One region of the Delftia sp. GW456-R20 genome, then DNA from elsewhere that is predicted to be linked to it. Evidence: predicted binding sites of a transcription regulator. Region 1 holds the regulator's gene; each other region holds the start of a gene.

The links. The regulator LexA, encoded in region 1, represses DNA repair genes until DNA is damaged. The targets are predictions, from matches to a motif close to ACTGTATNNNNATACAGT.
Region 2: the regulator LexA is predicted to act here: its motif matches at 2,300-2,317, upstream of A4F85_RS27750 (VRR-NUC domain-containing protein).
Region 3: the regulator LexA is predicted to act here: its motif matches at 1,418-1,435, upstream of A4F85_RS01000 (DNA topoisomerase IV subunit B).

What each region holds. Positions count from the first base shown of each region.
Region 1 covers NZ_LWCN01000004.1:556,333-560,539, reverse strand. The annotation lists gene A4F85_RS08075 (FecR domain-containing protein) at 1-255, opposite strand, end outside; gene A4F85_RS08070 (sigma-70 family RNA polymerase sigma factor) at 260-736, opposite strand; gene A4F85_RS08065 (hypothetical protein) at 985-1,407, opposite strand; gene lexA (transcriptional repressor LexA) at 1,569-2,243, opposite strand; gene A4F85_RS08055 (asparaginase) at 2,342-3,331, shown strand; gene adk (adenylate kinase) at 3,424-4,080, opposite strand.
Region 2 covers NZ_LWCN01000005.1:859,266-863,472, forward strand. The annotation lists gene A4F85_RS27745 (helicase C-terminal domain-containing protein) at 1-591, opposite strand, end outside; gene A4F85_RS27750 (VRR-NUC domain-containing protein) at 588-2,264, opposite strand; gene A4F85_RS27755 (SDR family NAD(P)-dependent oxidoreductase) at 2,374-3,186, opposite strand; gene A4F85_RS27760 (CocE/NonD family hydrolase) at 3,269-4,207, opposite strand, start outside.
Region 3 covers NZ_LWCN01000001.1:240,679-244,885, reverse strand. The annotation lists gene A4F85_RS30795 (hypothetical protein) at 1-68, opposite strand, end outside; gene A4F85_RS01005 (MFS transporter) at 82-1,308, opposite strand; gene A4F85_RS01000 (DNA topoisomerase IV subunit B) at 1,469-3,451, shown strand; gene A4F85_RS00995 (lytic transglycosylase domain-containing protein) at 3,455-4,207, shown strand, end outside.

The sequences.
Region 1 (4,207 bases):
CACCACGGAGCGGCGGGTGGGCGAGGCGCGGCGCCCCAGCGCCTGGCGCGCCAGGGGGGCGGGCAGATGCGACAGCTGCGCGGTGACGGATTGCACGCGCAGCCAGGCGCGCTGGTGGGCGGGATCGGCCTCATGCCATTTTTGCCAGTCCTGTTGCAGGCCCGCTGTGGCGGAGGCGCCGCGCAGTTTCACGTGCCAGGCGGCGGCCTCATGCAAGGCGCGGCGGTCGTTGCCTTCCAGATGTCTCTCGCCCATGTGGCTATGCCAGGACCAGGCAGCAATGCTCCATCGCCCGGGTCAGGTAGTTGCTGACGGTGCGCAGCGATACACCCAGGCGCTGGGCGATCTCTGGGTAGCTCAGTTCCTCGAACTGGGCCAGCACGAAGGCTTCGCGAACCTTGGGGGGAAGACCCTGGAGCATGCGGTCCACATCCAGCAGGGTTTGCTGGACGATGGCCTGCTCTTCGGGCGAAGGCGCCAGCGATTGCGGCAACTGGGCCAGATAGTCCAGATAGGACTGCTCCAGCGTGCGGCGGCGAAACAGGTCGGCGACCAGGCCCCGGGCGATGGTGGCCAGGTAGCGCCTGGGTTCGCGGATGTCCTGCTGCGGCAGGGGCGAGCGCAGCAGGCGCACAAAGGTGTCCTGGGCCAGGTCGGCGGCATCGTCACGGTTGCCCAGGCGTTTGCGCAGCAGGCTTTCCAGCCAGGGATGGTGGTTCTGGTAGAGGCTGTGCACGGAGAAGGCTGGGGCGGAGGAGGCGGGCGCAGTGGCAATCGCTGCTGCAAAAGATAATAAGAATGCTTATCAATTATCTTTCAGGCCGGCGCCCCTTCCGCAAAGAGGGCGTCCACTTGTTGCATGTGCGCTACAGGGGAGGCGCAAGCTTGTGTCTGCTTTGCGCAGGCCGATTACCCGTGCGGCACGCGGTCCGCGCCACCCAGGTTTGTGTCGTGCAAGGTGTGTCGCACACCTTGCATCGGGCCTCAGTTGGACGCTGATCCGCCGTGTGCCTCCATGCGCTCCAGCGCAGCGCAGACATCGGCCATTCGCCCGGAGATGAACAGGCATTCCGGCTGCTCCTGCGGCGACCGCTGGATGATGCGCAGACCTGAAGGCTGCTCCGGCGCGGATTGCAGGGCAGGCTGCGCCGGCAGCAAGGGCAGGATCAGCTGAGCATCTCCATGGTCTGCAGCGCGTGCGGCCTTGCCGCGGCGCTGCTGGCTGCGCCGGCGTGCCTTGCTGAAAGAGATCACGTTGGCGGGCTCGGGTGCTGCAGCAGGTAATGGCTGGCACGCAGGGGCTTGTGCAAGAGGCATGGCCGACTCCATGGCGGTCGCAGTCAGGCGGATGCCATGTGCCAGGCGCAGGAAGGAAAAAGAAGACAGTGTTGGCAGAGCGAATCCCATGTGACGACTCCTGTTGGCGTGTTTCAAAGAGGCATGGACACAGGCAGGATTGCGGTTTGCGGGCAAAGCTCCGCCCAGGGCGAAGCTCCAAGGCTTCGCGCCTACCACCTGGGCGGTGCGTGAATGGGGTGAGGCGGCCGGAGAAGGGCCGCCAGTCCGGCTTACATGGACATGCTGTTGCGGATCAGCCCCACGGCCAGGCCTTCAATGGCAAAGGCCTCTTCGGGGGCGACGCGGATCACCGGGTAATCGGGGTTCTCCGGCAGAAGTTCCACGCCCTGCGTGGTGCGGCGCAGGCGCTTGACGGTGACTTCGTCACCCAGGCGCGCCACGACGATCTGGCCGTTGCGGGCTTCGTGTGCGGACTGCACGGCCAGCAGATCGCCGTCCATGATGCCCGCGTCGCGCATGGACATGCCACGCACGCGCAGCAGATAGTCGGGGCGCGTCTGGAACAGGCTGGGCTCGACGGAATAGGTTTGGTCGATGTGTTCCTGCGCGAGAATGGGCGAGCCCGCCGCAACGCGGCCCACCAGGGGCAGCATCAGCGGTGCCAGGGCCGACAGCGGCAGTCCGAAGCTGGTGCCGCGCGCAGCATTGATGTTGCGCACGGTGTCGGTACGCAGGCGAATGCCGCGCGAGGTGCCGCTGACCAGTTCGATCACGCCTTTGCGGGCCAGGGCCTGCAGGTGTTCTTCCGCAGCGTTGGCGGACTTGAAGCCCAGCGTGTTGGCGATTTCCGCGCGGGTGGGAGGTGCGCCCGTGCGGGAGATGGCGGCCTGGATCAGGTCCAGGATCTGTTGCTGGCGGGCGGTGAGCTTGGGATGGTCGAGCATGGCGTGCGTCCGGTCCTTGAGGGCAGATGGCAGGCTGGGAGGCCATCTGATGATTTATACAGTATCTGTATTTTTAACCAGTTTTCCAAGAGGTGCAAGTGGGGCAGTCAAAGTTGGTGATTCTGGGCACGGGCGGGACCATCGCCGGCCGGGCGGATTCGCAGTCGCAGGGCGTGGGGTACAAGGCCGGGCAGATCACGGTGCAGTCGCTGCTGGAGGCCGTGCCGGACCTGGAGCAGCAGGCGCTGGGACCCGTGCAGACGCAGCAGATCGCGCAGGTGGACAGCAAGGATATGGACTGGCCCGTGTGGCGCGCGTTGCTGCGCGCCTGCACGCAGGCACTGGAGGATGCGGACACACGCGCCGTGGTGATCACGCATGGAACGGACACGCTGGAAGAGACGGCCTGGCTGCTGCACAGCCTGCTGCCGGCCACCAAGCCCATTGTGCTGACCTGCGCCATGCGCCCGGCCACGGCCCTGTTGGCAGACGGACCGCAGAATCTGCGCGATGCCGCGACCGTGGCTGCCAGCGGCGGGCGCAGCGGCGTATGGGTGGTGACAGGTGGCGAGGTGCATACGGCAGCCCAGGTGCAGAAGGTCCATCCCTATCGGCTGCAGGCAATGCGCTCCGTGGAAGGCGGGCCGCAGGCGTTGGTGGAGGAAGGGCGTGTGCGCTGGCTGGTGCCCGATGCGCCGTCCTCCCCCTCCGCACCGTCCATACGGGCAATGGTGCCTGTGACCATGTCATCTGATCTGCTGGCGCTGGATGAGCTGCCCTGGGTCGAGGTGGTGTTCAGCGGCGCCTTGGCACGTGCCAGCGGCGTGGATGCGCTGGTGGCGGCAGGCGTGCGTGGCATCGTCGTGGCTGGCACGGGCAATGCGACGGTTCACGAAGGTATGGAAGCGGCCTTGCAGCGTGCCCGCGACAGGGGTGTCTGGATCTGGCGGGGCACGCGCTGCGCTGAAGGCCTGCCCGTGGCCTCGGGCCTTGGGACCAACCCGGCAGAGGCTGATCTGGCGCAGCTGCCTGTGGCAAAGGCCCGGATTGCGATGATGCTGGCGCTGGCAGCACAGCCGCGCGATTGAGCCGGGCGGCGACGCCGGCATTTCTTCAGTTGCTGGCGGTCAACAAAAAAGCACCCGGCGGGTGCTTTTTTCGTTGCGGCACATGGCCTGCATCACTCAGCCAGTGCAGCCAGTGCGCGTTGGGTGATGTCCTCGACCGAGCCCAGGCCGCTGATGGCGCGGTACTTGGGCGCCGCTGCGGCTTCCTTTTCGGCCCATGCGCGGTAGTAGTCCACCAGGGGGCGGGTCTGGCTGCTGTAGACGTCCAGGCGCTTCTTGACGGTTTCTTCCTTGTCGTCTTCGCGCTGCACCAGCGGCTCGCCGGTCACGTCGTCCTGGCCTTCGACCTTGGGTGGATTGAACTTGACGTGGTAGGTGCGGCCCGAGGCGGGGTGGGAGCGGCGGCCGCTCATGCGCTCGATGATGGCATCGAAGGGCACGTCGATCTCCAGCACGTAGTCCAGCTTCACGCCGGCGGCCTTCATGGCGTCTGCCTGGGGAATGGTGCGGGGAAATCCATCAAACAGGAAGCCGTTGGCGCAATCGGCCTGGGCGATGCGTTCCTTGACCAGATTGATGATCAGGTCGTCGCTGACCAGTTGGCCGGCGTCCATCACGGCCTTGGCCTGTTGGCCCAGGGGCGTTCCGGCCTTGACGGCGGCACGCAGCATGTCACCGGTGGAAATCTGGGGGATGCCGTACTTCTGGCAGATGAAAGCGGCTTGCGTGCCTTTGCCGGCGCCGGGTGCGCCCAACAAAATCAGTTTCATGGAAGTCCTTGAGGAGAGTAGAAATTCTTGTCTGCCGGATCGGCCCACCGGGGCGGACAGTCCATGCGTCATATTTTTGTCGCGGGCAAGGATAGCACGCACAGGGCTAACACTGGCTTACACGCAG
Region 2 (4,207 bases), on a different contig from region 1:
CACGCGGTAGACGGCCACGGCCAGCTCGCGCTGGCCCGCGCGAAAGCCCTGCATGGGAAAGCGCAGCGCGGCCAGCGCCGCCTCGCGCGCCGCGCGGTGGGCGGCCTCGCTGCGCGCCCAGTCCAGGAACAGCGCGCACTGCTGCTCGAAGAAGGCGCGCAGCGTGGCCGCGTCTTCCTCCTGCACCAGCACGGTTTCCTCCGAGTTGCCCACGTTGAAATACACCAGCGCCACGCGCAGCCGCTGCAGGCCGCGCGCCTGGCACAGCAGATGGGCATAGATGCGCGCCTGGGCCCAGTGCAGGGCGCGGTGGTGGGCGCGCACGCCCTCGATCTGGCCCCGGTAGGTCTTGATTTCCTCGAGCTGGCCAGCCTGGGCGTCGAAGCCGTCGGCACGGCCGCGCACGCGCAGGTCGCCGTATTCGCCGGCCAGGCTGATCTCGGTCTCGTAGTCCTTGCCCCTGCGCGACTGCACCAGGCTGTGGCCGGCCATGCCCTCCAGCGCGCTGGGCGCGGGCGTGAAGCGCAGGTCCAGGTCGCCCGCGCGTGCCGTGAACTCGCACAGCGCGCGCACGGCCACGGTGTAGCTCACGCGGCCTCTCCCAGCGGCTGGCCGCGCCACTGCACATGGCACACGCGCACGGGAATGCCGTGCTCGGCACAGTACTGCAGCCAGCGGATCTGGTTGTCCTGCAGCTTGTCGCCGGGGGCCTTGGCCTCGACCAGTTCGTAACGGCGCTCGGCCGGCCAGAAACGCACCAGATCGGGAAAGCCCGTGCGGTTGGCCTGCACGTCGCGCAGCAGCCGCGCAAAGAACAGCTTGAGGTGGGCGGCTGGAATGCAGTCCAGCGCCAGCGCCAGCAGCGGCGCGCTCAGCGTGCCCCAGAACACGAAGGGCGACTGCAGACCCTGCTTGTCGGCATGGCGCTGCACGATGACCTCGCGCCAGCTGCCATCGTCCAGATGCGCCAGACATTCCTCGAACAAGGCTGCGCGGCGCTGCACGAAGTCGGGTGCGGACAGGTCGGCCGGGCCGCTCTGGAACGGGTGGAAGAAAGCGCCCGGCAGCGGCGCGAAGATGGCCGGCCAGCACAGCAGGCCGAACAGCGAGTTGATGAGCGCGTTCTCCACGTAGAACACGGGCTCGGAGTCGCTGTGCCAATGGTCGCGCAGCACGTATTCGACCGATGCGGGCCGCGCCGGCAGCTCCAGCTCCACGTCCATGCGCATCTGCGCCACCACGGGCGCCAGCGCCGCCGCACGCCCGCGCGCGCCCTGCCCCAGGCTGCGGCGCAAGCGCGGCAGCATGCGCGCCACGCGCTGCAGCTCCTCGTCGCTCTCGGGCTGGGCCTGGGCGGCCTGGGCCAGCGCCATGGCATCGGCAAAGCGCTCCATGCGCTCGTACACGCGCATGCGCCTGTGGCGGGCGCCGGGGTAGCGGCTTTGCGCATAGGCCTGCTCGGCACGCTCCCAGTCCTGCATGCGCTCGCAGGCCTGGCCTATGCGCAGCAGCACCTTGGCGCGGCGCTGCTCCAGCCAGGCATTGCCGCTGGCGCAGCCGGCCACCTGCTGCAGCAGCGCATCGATCTGCACGCCCTCATCCAGCGCCGCGCGGCAGGCCTGCAGGGCCAGGTAGCCATCGACATCGGCACGCGACTGGAAGGCCCGCGACGCCGCATCGAAGGCCACGGCCTCGTAGCGGAACACGCCCAGGTCGGCCAGCACGAATTCCGACCAGTCCTGGTAGAGGTTGCCGAAGAACATCAGCCGAAAGCGCTCGCACAGCGCACCCACCATCACGCGCCAGGCGGCTTCGCCGGCTCCGACGCCCTGGGGCTGCCATTGCGCATAGGGCCTGGGCGCCTCATGCAGGGGCTGCAGGGCCTGCAAAAGCTCGGCCTTGCGCAGGCCTGAGTGAACGGGTGCGCCTGCGAACAGCTGCAGCAGCTCGGGCTTGGTGTGCAGCGCAAACAGCTCCTCCAGCGCCATGGGGTGGTCCGCGTCCAGCCAGCCCAGCTCCAGCAGGGGCGCGGCCGCGTCGGCAATGGCGGGAATCTCTTCGTACACCAGCTTGCCGGCCCGAAACCACGGCCCGCGCCGCATCAGCAAACGCACCATCAGCGCCTGCGAGGGCTGGGGCAGCTGCGTGAAACGGGTGAGGAATGCCTGCTCGGGCGCGTCCAGCAGATCGCCGTAACGCTGGCCAATCCAGTCCAGCGCGCGCTGGAAGTTGTGCAGGTAGTAGAAGCGGTGGGGAGGGAGCATGGGCCTGGCAGATCGGGCAGCCAGGCCGCTCGAAAACTGTATCTTTATACAGTCATCATATCAAACCCGGTAGTGCTCACTTCGCGCAACGGACTTGCCCCGGGCAGGCTCATCCGGCCAGGAAGCCGCCATCGGTCGCCAGGCAGTGCCCGACCACAAAGGCCGCCTCGTCCGACATCAGCCAGACGACGGCCGTGGCCACCTCCTGCGGATGGCCCATGCGGCGCAGCGGCAGGCCCGCCGCCACGGCATGCATGTCGGCAATGCCCGAGCCCAGCATCATGTCCGTGACCACGCGGCCAGGGGCAACGGCATTGATGCGGATGCCGCGCGGCGCGTACTCCATGGCGGCGGCGCGGGTCAGCGACAGGGCCGCAGCCTTGGAGGCGCCGTACAGTGACAGGCCCGGGTTGGGATTGCGTATGCCGCTGACGCTGGTGTTGTTCACGATGGTGCCGCCGCCCGTGGCCAGCATGGCCGCCAGTTCATGGCGCATGGCGTGGAAGACCGCACGCACATTCGTATCGAAGACCTGGGAGAAGACCGCATCATCCTGCTCGGCCAGCGCGGCACGCCGCTCCTGGAAGCCCGCATTGTTGAAGGCCGCGTCCAGCCGCCCGAAGCGCGCCACGGCCTGCTCCACCACCGCCGCCATGTCCTCCTGCCGCGTTGCATCGCAGGCCAGGAAAAGGCCGTCTGCCCCTCGCTGCCGGATTTCCTGCTCCAGCTCCAGGCCCAGCTCACGGCGGCGCCCCGTGACCACCACGGCGGCGGCGCCCTCCTCGGCCATGCGCAGGGCGGTGGCCCGGCCTATGCCGCTGGTGGCGCCCACCACCAGGCAGACACGCCCCCGAAGCCGCCCCGATGGTGCAAGGGCCGGCAGGGGGCCGGCCAGTTCCAACTGACGCTGCTGCATGTCCATGGCGATGTTCCTTCGCAATTTGGTTGCATGGTACAACCAAATTGCGAAACATGCCAGGCAGCCAAACGCGTGTGCTCTCCGCCTAGACCGCCACCACCGGCAGCACGATGCGCGAGGCATGGCAGCCTCCCAGGTGCACGCTGTTGACCGCCACCTGCCTGGGCCCCGCACTGCCCTCGGGCGCGCCGGTGTTGGGGTTCACGTCGAAACGCGGGAAGTTGCTGCTGGAGATGTCCAGGCGGATGCGGTGGCCCTTGCGGAACAGGTTGGAGGTGGGCATGGGCTCGATGGTGATGGCCACCACCTCGCCGGGCGTCATCAGCTCGGGCTGCTCCCAAGAGTTGCGGTAGCGGCAGCGCAGGATGCCGTCGGTGATGTTCATCGCATAGCCCTGCGGATGATCGGCGCTGGGCGGGTACTGGTCGATGAGCTTGGCGGTGAAGTCCGTGTCGGGCGCGGACGAGGACACCTGCAGCTCGATGGTGATGGTGCCCGTGACCTCCAGGTCTTGCTGCAGCGGCTCGGTCTGGAACACCAGCACGTCGCCGCGCTCGGACAGCGGGCCGTAGGGCGGGCGGGCGGCGAAGGTGCTCTCGTGCGTGACCTGGTCGTAGGCGCCTGCGAACATCAGCGGCTCACCCGAGGTGATGGAGCCGCCCAGGGTGGGCACGGGGCAGGCCGGGTCGAAGCGGTAGCTGCGCACGCCCGGCTGCGGCGCGGGCTCGCGGGCCAGCCTGCCGTCGGCGTGCAGGTGCCAGGCCGTGGGCTGCGTGCCGGGCACGGGCCAGTGGTCGGCGCTGCGCCAGGCCCCGCCGTGGTCCAGCCGGCCCTGGGCCGTGCGCGCGCCCGATCCGCCGCCCATGCGGAAGTAGCGCACGGCGGCTTGCTGGCGCGCGGGCATGGGCCGGCCCTTGAGCCAGTGGTCGAACCAGGCCAGGCGCATGGCCACGTAGTCGTCGGCCAGTGCGCCGTCGAGCACGGCATCGGGCCCGAAATCCACATCGCCCGCATGCGGGACGCT
Region 3 (4,207 bases), on a different contig from region 1:
ATAAGCACGGCGGCCCACAGCGCCAGCCTGCGCAGGATGCGTGGGCGGGGCCTGGTGGATGTCGTCATGGATGTCGTCATGTCAGGCAGCGGCCTGGGCTGCGCGCAACCGTGCCACGGGGGCTTCGCGTATGGGTAGGTTCAGCAGGCCGGCGGCCACGCCCAGGCCGATGGCCAGGTACCAGACCACCTGGTAGCTGCCCGTGTGGTCATAGAGATAGCCGCCCAGCCAAACGCCCAGGAAGCTGCCCACCTGGTGGCTGAAGAACACCATGCCGCTCAACATGGACAGATGCTGCACGCCGAAGATCTGGGCCACGGTGGCATTGGTCAGCGGCACGGTGGACAGCCACAGCAGGCCCATGGCGGCAGAGAAGATGTAGACCGACCAGGGCGTCAGCGGCGCCAGCAGGAAGAGCACGATCACCACCGAGCGCGTGAAGTAGATGGTGGACAGCAGGTAGCGCTTGGGCAGGCGCTGGCCCAGGTTGCCGGCCACGTAGGTGCCAACGATGTTGAACAGCCCCACCAGCGCCAGCGAGATGCTGGCCACCTGCGGTGCCAGGCCGTAGTCCTTGAGGTAGCTGGGCATGTGCACGCCGATGAACATCACCTGGAAGCCGCAGACGAAGTAGCCGGCCGTCAGCAGCACGAAGCTGGGCGTGCGCAGCGCTTCGGCGACGGCCTGGCCCGCGCTCTGGTCGCGCACGGGACGGGCGTTGCCGGGCTGGAAGCCCGGCTCGCGCAGGCCGAAGGCCAGCGGAATGATCATCAGCGCGCACAGCGACAGCAGCAGCAGGGCGTTGGACCAGCCGAAGTTCGCGATCAGGCTGCCTTCCACGGGCACCATGAAGAACTGGCCGAAGGAGCCCGCCGCCGCCGTCACGCCCATGGCCCAGCTGCGCCGCGCCACGGGAATCTGGCGGCCCAGCACACCGTAGATCACGGCATAGGTGGTGCCTGCCTGGGCTGCGCCGATCACCACGCCGGCCGTCAGGGCGAACCAGGTTGTCGTGGGCGCCATGGCCATGCCGGCCAGGCCCAGCGCATATAGCAGCGCGCCCACCAGGAGCACGCGGAAGGCGCCGAAGCGGTCGGCCAGCATGCCGCCGAAGATGCCGAGCACGCCCCAGGACAGGTTCTGGATGGCGATGGCCAGCGCGAAGGACTCGCGCGTCCAGCCCATCTCCTGGGTGATGGGCTGCAGCCACAGGCCGAAGCCATGGCGGATTCCCATGGACAGCGTCACGACTGCGCCCCCGCACAGCAGTATCTGCACCATGGACATGGGTTGGTTGTTTTTTTGCATGCGGCAAACTTTAGCGAAACTCCGGGTTTTGCGCTGTGCCGCTTGGGTCTCCCATGCGCCAGCGCGGCCCTTGATGGCAGCGGCTTTTTCGGGATAGTCACTGTCAATGACTGTGAATGCATCCAGCACTGAGCCGGGCCGCGCACTACAATCCGCCCCCATGGCAGTCAAACCATCTCCCACTTCCGCCAGCGAATACTCCGAAGGCTCGATACGCGTGCTCAAGGGCCTTGAGCCCGTCAAGCAGCGTCCCGGCATGTACACGCGCACCGACAACCCCCTGCATGTGCTGCAGGAGGTGATCGACAACGCGGCCGACGAGGCACTGGCCGGCTTCGGCAAGAAAATCCGCTTCACCCTGCATTCCGACGGCTCCTACAGCGTCGAAGACGACGGCCGGGGCATCCCCTTCGGCATGCATCCCGAGGAAAAGGCGCCCGTGGTGGAGCTGGTCTTCACGCGGCTGCATGCGGGCGGCAAGTTCGACAAGGGCAAGGGCGGCGCCTACAGCTTCTCGGGCGGCCTGCACGGCGTGGGCGTCTCGGTCACGAATGCGCTGGCCACGCGCCTTGAGGCCTGCATCCACCGCGAGGGCAAGGTGGCCACCATCGCCTTCTCGGGCGGCGACGTGGTCGAGCCCCTGCAGTCGCGGCCGCTGGCCGCGGGCGAACGCAAGCAGGGCACGACCGTGCGCGTGTGGCCCGATGCCCGCTATTTCGAATCGCCCCAGTTGCCCATGGGCGAGCTGATGCACCTGCTGCGCAGCAAGGCCGTGCTCATGCCCGGCGTCTCGGTGACCCTGGTCAACGAGAAGACGCGCGACACCCAGACCTGGCAGTTCAAGGGCGGCCTGCGCGACTACCTGCAGCAAAGCCTGCATGGCGAGGCGGTCATCCCCCTGTTCGAGGGCGAGGGCTTTGCCGACCGCCACCACGACAGCTTTGCCGAAGGCGAGGGCGCCGCCTGGTGCGTGGCCTTCACCGAGGACGGCGCACCGCTGCGCGAAAGCTATGTCAACCTGATCCCGACCACCGCCGGCGGCACGCATGACAGCGGCCTGCGCGACGGCCTGTTCCAGGCGGTCAAGGCCTTCATCGAGATGCACTCGCTGCTGCCCAAGGGCGTCAAGCTCATGCCGGACGACGTCTTTGCGCGCGCCAGCTATGTGCTCAACGCCAAGGTGCTGGACCCGCAGTTCCAGGGCCAGATCAAGGAGCGCCTGAACTCTCGCGATGCCGTGCGCCTGGTCAGCGGCTATGTGCGCCCCGCGCTGGAGCTGTGGCTCAACGAGCACGTGGAATGGGGCCGCAAGCTGGCCGAGATCGCCATCAAGGCCGCGCAGACCCGCCAGAAGGCGGGCCAGAAGGTCGAAAAGCGCAAGGGCTCGGGCGTGGCCGTGCTGCCGGGCAAGCTCACCGATTGCGAAAGCCGCGACCTGAGCCTGAACGAGGTCTTCCTGGTCGAGGGCGACTCGGCCGGAGGCAGCGCCAAGATGGGCCGCAACAAGGAAACCCAGGCCGTGCTGCCCCTGCGCGGCAAGGTGCTCAACACCTGGGAGGTGGACCGCGACCGGCTGTTCGCCAACAACGAAATCCATGACATCTCGGTGGCCATCGGCGTGGACCCGCATGGCCCCAACGACACGCCCGACCTGTCGGGCCTGCGCTATGGCAAGGTCTGCATTCTTTCGGATGCCGACGTGGACGGCTCGCACATCCAGGTGCTGCTGCTGACGCTGTTCTTCCGCCATTTCCCCAAGCTCATCGAGGCCGGCCACATCCATGTGGCGCTGCCGCCGCTGTTCCGTGTGGACGTGCCTGCGCGCGGCAAGAAGCCTGCGGCCAAGATGTACGCGCTGGACGAGGGCGAGCTGACCGCCATCCTGGACAAATCGGCCAAGGACGGCGTGCCGCGCGAGAAATGCCAGATCAGCCGCTTCAAGGGCCTGGGCGAGATGAATGCGGAGCAGCTGTGGGAGACCACGCTCAACCCCGACACGCGCCGCCTGCTGCCCGTGCAGTTCATGAACCTGGACTTCGCGGCGGCCGAGCAGGTCGTCACCAAGCTCATGGGCAAGGGCGAGGCCGCAGCGCGCCGCGAGCTCATGGAGCTCCATGGCGACGCCATTGAAGTCGACATCTGACCCATGACTGTGCTCCGCGCCGCCCTGAAGCACCGCCCGCACCTGGCGCGCGGCGCCGGGGTGCGCGCGCTGGCGGCGCTGGGCCTGGCCCTGGCGCTGTGGGGGCTGGCGCGGCCGGCGCATGCCGATCTCTGGGCCTTCGTGGACGAGCGCGGCATCACGCACTTCGCTGCCGAGGCGCTGGACGAGCGCTACAGGCTGTACTTTCGCGGCTCGGTCTATGACAGCACCGAGCAGGGGCTCAAGCCCCCGATGGTGCAGGCCGAGGCCGCCGCCGACGCTGACGGCAGCGGCGATGCCGGCCGCAGGCTGCAGGCGCATACGCGGCTGCAAAGCTTCTTCGACATCTCGCCGCGCTACAAGAGCGTGCGCGGCCATCTGCGCAAGGCGGCGGACCACACGGGCGTGGACTACGACCTGCTCAAGGCCGTGATCGCCGTCGAGTCGGGCTTTGACGCGCAGGCCATCTCGCCCAAGGGGGCGGTCGGCCTGATGCAGCTGATGCCGGCCACGGCCCAGCGCTTCGGCGTGGAGGCCAGCCGCCAGCGCAGCGTGCAGCAGCAACTGGCCGATCCGGCCGTCAACGTGCCGGCCGGCGCGCGCTACCTCAACCATCTGATGGGGCTGTTCCCCGGCCGGCTGGACCTGGTGCTGGCCGCCTACAACGCAGGCGAGGGCGCCGTGCGGCGCGCGGGCCAGGCCATCCCTCCCTTCCAGGAAACCCGCAATTACGTGAAGGCCGTGCTCGGCATCTAC